Linked DNA regions of Polyangium spumosum. The protein of the gene in region 1 interacts with the protein of each later gene in a pairwise test. Links are inferred from orthologs where the notes say so. Each region holds a gene or a part of one and is shown on either strand. Other genes may lie near its edges.

Region 1 (3,109 bases):
GGTCGCCTGGGGCGCGCGGCGTTACATCATGACGAGCCCGCGCTTCGCGATCCGCACGGTGCTCGTCGACGGAAACCGCCGCTTGCCCGCCGAGCATGTCGCCGGCGCGGGCGGCGTCACCGTCGGCCGCAACATCTTCGAGCTCGACCTCGAGACCGCGGGCGCCGCCGTCACCACCGAGCCCTGGGTCGAGAAGGCCATCGTCACGCGCACGCTCCCGAACACCGTGCGCATCACGGTCGTCGAGCGCGAGGCCTGGGCCGTGGCCACGATCGGCGGCGATCTCTACCTCGTCACCCGCGACGGCGACCCGTTCAAGCGCGTGGCCGAAGGTGACCCGATCGACCTGCCCTACGTGACAGGCATCACGCCCGAGAAGGTCGCCGCGGACCGGCCCGGCGTGGTGAACGCGCTGCGTCGCGCGCTCGACGTGGTCGAGGACATGGATCGCGCGGGCATCAGCAAGCGTTACCCCATCCAGGAGGTCCACCTCGAGCGCGACGGCACGATCGTCATGACGATCGGCAAGGACGCGATCTCGCTTTACCTGGGCCAGACGAGGTTCCGCGAGAAGATCGAGCAGGCCGCGCGTGTCTTGCTGGAGCTCTCGAAGCGCAAGGCCAACCCCTCGGTGATCTTCCTCGACAACGAGGCGCACCCCGAGCGCGTCGTCGTGAGGATGCGATGAACTCGCGCGTGACGTCGTCCTACGCTCGGGGCTTCGGATCGCCTTCGGCGTCCTGCGCCCCGAACCCCGTCTCGAAATTTGGCCGTCGCCCGCGGCCCATGTCAGCGTCGCCCTGCTTCGAGAGGCGCATGGCCTCCGTATCGGGTGGACGCGAATGAAGAGCAGGATGGACCAGAGCGAGATTGTCGTTGGTCTCGACATCGGGACGACGAAGGTGTCTGCCGTCGTCGGCGAGGTCGACGACGATGGCATCACCATCCTCGGCGTGGGCAATGTCCCGTGCCGCGGGCTGCGCAAGGGCATCGTCGCGAACATCGACTGGACGGTCCGGTCGATCGCGGAGGCCATCGAGGCCGCGCAGACGATGGCCGGCGTCGAGATTCGCACGGTGTATGCGGGCGTCGCGGGCAACCACATCCGCGGCCAGTCCTCGGACGGCGTGGTCGCCGTGGGCGCCGGAGAGGTGACGGACGTCGACGTGGACCGCGTCCTCGAGGGCGCGCGCGCCATTCCGATCGACGCCGACCGGCAGATCCTGCACGCCCTGCCGCGCGAGTTCACGGTCGACAACCAGGACGGTATTCGTGACCCCGTGGGAATGAGCGGCGTTCGCCTCGGCGTGAAGGTGAACCTCATCACGGCGGCCACGTCCTGCGTGCAAAACGTGGTCCGTTGCGCCGAGCGTTGCGGATTGACCGTGGCCGACGTGGTCCTCGAGCCGCTCGCGAGCGCCGAGGCCGTCCTCTCGGAGGACGAAAAAGAGATCGGCGTGGCCGTGATCGATATCGGCGGCGGTACGACGGATTTGCTGATTTACGTGGACGGCGGAATCGCGCACGCGAGCGTGATTCCGGCCGGCGGGAACAACGTGACGGCGGATCTCGCGGCGGGCCTGCGCACGCCGATGGCCGAGGCGGAGCGGCTGAAGCGTAATTTCGGCTGCGCGCTCGGGCGGATGGTGGCGGACGACGAGGAGGTCGAGGTGCCGGGCGTCGGCGGGCATCCGCCGCGCAAGGTGCCTCGCCGGGTGCTCTCGGACATCATCGAGCCGCGGATCGAGGAGATCTTCGCGGTGATCCGCAAGCGGATCGAGGACGCGGGCCTGCTCGATCAGCTCGCGGCGGGCGCGGTCCTCACGGGCGGCGCGGTGCTCATGGAAGGCATGAGTGAATTCGCCGAGGAGATCCTGGGTATGCCGGTTCGTCTCGGTGTACCGGTCGGGATGCGTGGAATCACGCAGCTCGTGGCGGGCCCGCAATATGCCACGGGCGTGGGGCTGCTCCACTACGGGGCGAGCCAGCTCCGCCAGGCGCGCGAGCCGCGCGTCCTCGTGGAGTCGTCGCCGCCGCCGCCGCGCCAGACCGCGCCGCGCGTGACGGCGCCATCGAGGCCGGATCGACGGGAGATGCCCGAGGAGTCGGTCGTCGAAAAACGTCAAGGGGGTCGGTTCTGGAATTGGTTGCGCGCAGCTTTCTGAGCTGACGCACGAGGGTAAATTTCGTAAAACGAAGTCGCGATACGGAAAGACTTGAGTGATTGATAGGCGGTTTCGCGGGGGAGAGGCACCCCACGGAGTCGCCCTCGGGAGCAGGCGAGGCTCCCTTGGCCCCGAGCGGCCGGAAAGAAATCCCGGGAGGCGTTTCATGAGTTTCTCCATCGAGTTTGCCGACGAGCATGCGGGTTACGACGCCCGGATCAAGGTGATCGGCTGTGGCGGGTCGGGCGGCAATGCCGTCAACACGATGATCAACTTCGGCCTCGAAGGGGTCGAGTTCCAGGTCGTCAACACCGACGCGCAGGCGCTGTCGGCGAGCATCGCGCCCATCAAGGTGCACATCGGCTCGAACGTGACCCGCGGCCTCGGCGCGGGCGCCGATCCCGAGAAGGGCCGCAAAGCAGCGCTCGAGGACGTCCAGCGCCTGAAGGAGCTCATCCAGGGCGCCGACATGGTGTTCGTGACCGCCGGCATGGGCGGCGGCACGGGCACGGGCGCCGCTCCGGTGATCGCTCAGCTCGCCCGCGAGGAAGGTTGCCTCACCGTCGGCGTCGTGACGAAGCCCTTCTTCTTCGAGGGCAAGCAGCGCGCGCGCCGCGCCGAGCAGGGCCTCGCCATGCTCTCCGAGCACGTCGACACGCTGATCACGATCCCGAACCAGAAGCTGCTCTCGCTCGGCGACGAGGAGCTCTCGTTCGTGGACGCCTTCCGCAAGGCCGACGAGGTGCTCTACCAGGCGATCAAGGGCATCAGCGACCTCATCACGCAGAACGGCATCGTCAACGTCGACTTCGCCGACGTGAAGACCGTCATGAGCAACATGGGCCGCGCGCTCATGGGCACGGGCTGCGCGAAGGGCCAGGGCCGCGCGCGCCTCGCCGCCGAGATGGCCATCACCTCGCCGCTGCTCGACGACATCTCCGTCG
Region 2 (3,106 bases), on another replicon or contig:
GCGGGTATGGCGGCGGTGGTGGTGGTGGTGGGCCGAGCGGCTACGCCCCTGCGCCTCCTCCGCCTCCGCAGCGCAAGACGTTCGACGATCGTCGTCGTCGTGGCGGCGGCGGCGGTCACGACGGGGACGGCCCTGGAGGTGGCGGCGGACGTCGCAACAACAAGAACTGGGGCCGCGACGACGACTGGAGGGACACCGGAAAAGACGACGAGTGATCGGGCTGGGCGAGCGCTCGAGCGTCGGCTCGAGCTCGCCCGTCACGGCTCGTTTGGGATCTTTGCCGAAGGTCGTGCTCGCCGACGTTGACAGCGGCGGGAAATTCCGTAGGTTACCGCCCTCCTTCGGGCCCCCCCGCCGCGGCGGGGCTGTGGAGGGCGGGTTTCGCAGCGCGCGCTCGGACGTGAGCGTGCCCGTGACCGAGCCGGCGCGGAACCGGTGAGTTTCAGGAGATAGCCATGCGCGACATCATCAAGCTGACGTGCGCCAATTGCAGCCGGGCGAACTACCACACGACCAAGAACAAGCGGACGATGTCGGACAAGTTCGTCATCAAGAAGTTCTGTCCGGTCTGCCGCAAGCACTACGAGCACAAGGAAGGCAAGATCTCGAAGGGCTGATCGGCCTTTTCGGGATCTGCCGCTGAATCGTTCGTGATGGACGGGTGGATCCATGGCGAGGCCATGGGTCCGCCCGTGCTTGCTGCTGAACGGGTGTGCTCGACCTGAGCAGGTGCTCTCGTTGCGACCACCCCCCAAGGATGATAGGACCGGCCCCTGCCCGTGCGGCATTCATGCGCGTCTCGGGCGGACCGGACCCACAGCTTCCATAAGGCGATGCGATGATCTTCGACTGGCTCTACGGCCTGTTCTCGAACGATCTCGCGATCGATCTCGGCACCGCCACGACGCTCATCTACGTGAAGGGCAAGGGCATCGTCTCTTGTGAGCCTTCCGTGGTGGCCGTGCAACGCGACAACCGCGGCGGCAAGAAGGTGCTCGCGGTCGGCCGTGAGGCGAAGGAGATGCTCGGACGCACGCCGGGCAACATCCAAGCCGTGAGGCCGCTGCGCGACGGCGTCATCGCCGACTTCGAGATCACCGAGGCGATGTTGCGTTACTTCATCGCTCGCGCGCACAACCGCCGCACGCTGGTGAAGCCGCGGATCATCATCTGCGTGCCCTTCGGCATCACCGAGGTCGAGAAGCGCGCGGTGAAGGAGAGCGCGGAGGGCGCGGGCGCGCGCGAGGTGTACCTCATCGAGGAGCCGATGGCGGCGGCGATCGGCGCCGGCCTGCCCATCACCGAGCCCTCGGGCAACATGGTGGTCGACATCGGCGGCGGCACGACCGAGGTCGCGGTCATCTCGCTCGCCGGCATCGTCTACTCGCAGAGCGTGCGCGTCGGCGGCGACAAGATGGACGAGTCCATCATGGCGTACATGAAGCGCAAGTACAACATGGCCATCGGCGAGCAGACGGCGGAGCGGATCAAGATCACGATCGGCAACGCGTACCCGCTCGAGCAGCAGCTCACGATGGAGGTCAAGGGGCGCGACATGGTCGCGGGCATCCCGAAGACCGTGGTCGTCAACTCGGACGAGATCCGCGAGTCGCTTGCAGAACCAACAAACGCGATCGTCGACGCCGTGCTCGTCGCGCTGGAGCGCACGCCCCCCGAGCTCGCGGCCGACATCGTCGACAAGGGGATCGTGCTCACCGGCGGCGGCTCCCTCCTGAAAAACCTCGATGTGCTCCTCCGCGAGGAGACGGGATTGCCGGTGATGGTCTGTGACGATCCGATCAGCGCCGTGGTGCTCGGCAGCGGAAAAGCGCTCGATCACCTCGAGCTCCTGAAGGAAGTCACGATCAGCTAACCGGCGCGCGTGAGCAGGTAGCGTCCGCGCGCGTCTCGTGGCATCGAGGGAGGAGCGGGGAGCCCTTCGCCCCGACGGACAGCGCGTTTCACGGCGCCAGAGCCGCCCGAAGCATGAACTTCAAGCGTTACCGCGATCTGGCCATCGTCCTGCTCGCCCTGGCGGTGCCGTTCTGGTTCCTCCGGGCCAGCATGCGTGATCCGGGGAAGGTCACGGGCGCCGACAAGGTGATCGTCCGGATCGCCACGCCCCTCCAGTACGCCGCGGCGACGCTTGCGCGGGGGCTCTCGAACATCTGGGGCGACTACATCTACCTGGTCGACGTCAAGGAGGACAACGCGCGTATCGCCTCGCAGAACGCGCGTCTTCGCGAGCGCGTGCGCAAGCTCGAGGCGCTCGAGGAGGAGAACCGCAGGCTCCGGCGCCTGCTCGATCTCCGTACGAGCGTCCGCACGGACGTCGTGAGCGCCGTCGTCACGGGCAAGAACACGAACGAGTTCTTCCGCATCGCGCGTGTCACGCTCGATCGCGAGTCGCGCGACATCCAGCCGAACCTGCCCGTGATCTCGCCCGACGGCGTCGTGGGCACGACGCTCAAGATCTCGGGCGACACCATCGACGTGCGCCTCGTCGTCGACGCGGGCAGCGGCGTCGACGTCGTCGTGCAGCGGACGGGCGCGCGTGGGTTCGTCCGCGGGACGGGCGACGAGTCGAAGTACCTCTGCAGCGTGGAGTACGTGCAGCGCACCGACGAGGTGGAGGTCGGCGATCTGCTCGTCACGAGCGGCGTCGGGAAGCGGTATCCGAAGGGCATCCCGGTCGGCAAGGTCACGCAGGTCGTGAAGCGGGACTTCGGCATCTACCAGCAGGTCTACGCGACGCCTGCCGTGGATTTTTCGCGGCTCGAGGAGGTGCTCATCGTCACCTCCGCGCCCCCGGAGGAGGCCTCGGCGGGCGCGTCTGGCTCTTCCACGCCGAGGCGGTAAGGTCGGAGAGGAGGAGAGAGGACGATGCGAAACACCGCATTTCTCGCTGTCGGCATCGCCCTTCTCATCATCCAGTCGAACCTCTATCGGCTGATCGGTCGGCTGCAGATCGCGGGGATCACGCCGAGCTTGCTCCTGCCGCTCGTGGTCTTCATGGGCGTGCACGAGTACTCGATCGCGCGCGGCGCGGCGCTCGCGTTCTTGCTCGGTTACCTGCTCGATCTCTTCTCGGCCGCGCCGATCGGCC

The links.
Region 2: the proteins of ftsA (region 1) and GF068_RS03775 interact in binary tests that used the Escherichia coli proteins (3 or more experiments, as listed by UniProt). The link is inferred for Polyangium spumosum from one-to-one orthologs.

The regions. Positions count from the first base shown.
Region 1 is NZ_WJIE01000009.1:343,313-346,421, forward strand. The notes cover bases 212-3,003. They hold ftsA (cell division protein FtsA), read left to right. Parts: upstream 212-842; coding sequence 843-2,165; downstream 2,166-3,003. Other genes in these bases: GF068_RS29305 (cell division protein FtsQ/DivIB), read left to right, coding at 212-688; ftsZ (cell division protein FtsZ), read left to right, coding at 2,332-3,003. Also shown: more of GF068_RS29305, read left to right, coding at 1-211; more of ftsZ, read left to right, coding at 3,004-3,109. UniProt on the Escherichia coli protein: Essential cell division protein that assists in the assembly of the Z ring. May serve as the principal membrane anchor for the Z ring.
Region 2 is NZ_WJIE01000001.1:875,542-878,647, reverse strand. Bases 67-2,855 are described here. They hold GF068_RS03775 (rod shape-determining protein), read left to right. Parts: upstream 67-838; coding sequence 839-1,873; downstream 1,874-2,855. Other genes in these bases: mreC (rod shape-determining protein MreC), read left to right, coding at 1,987-2,855; rpmG (50S ribosomal protein L33), read left to right, coding at 456-617; GF068_RS46080 (RNA recognition motif domain-containing protein), read left to right, coding at 67-215. In the rest of the region: more of GF068_RS46080, read left to right, coding at 1-66; more of mreC, read left to right, coding at 2,856-2,859; GF068_RS03765 (hypothetical protein), read left to right, coding at 2,884-3,106. UniProt on the Escherichia coli protein: Forms membrane-associated dynamic filaments that are essential for cell shape determination. Acts by regulating cell wall synthesis and cell elongation, and thus cell shape.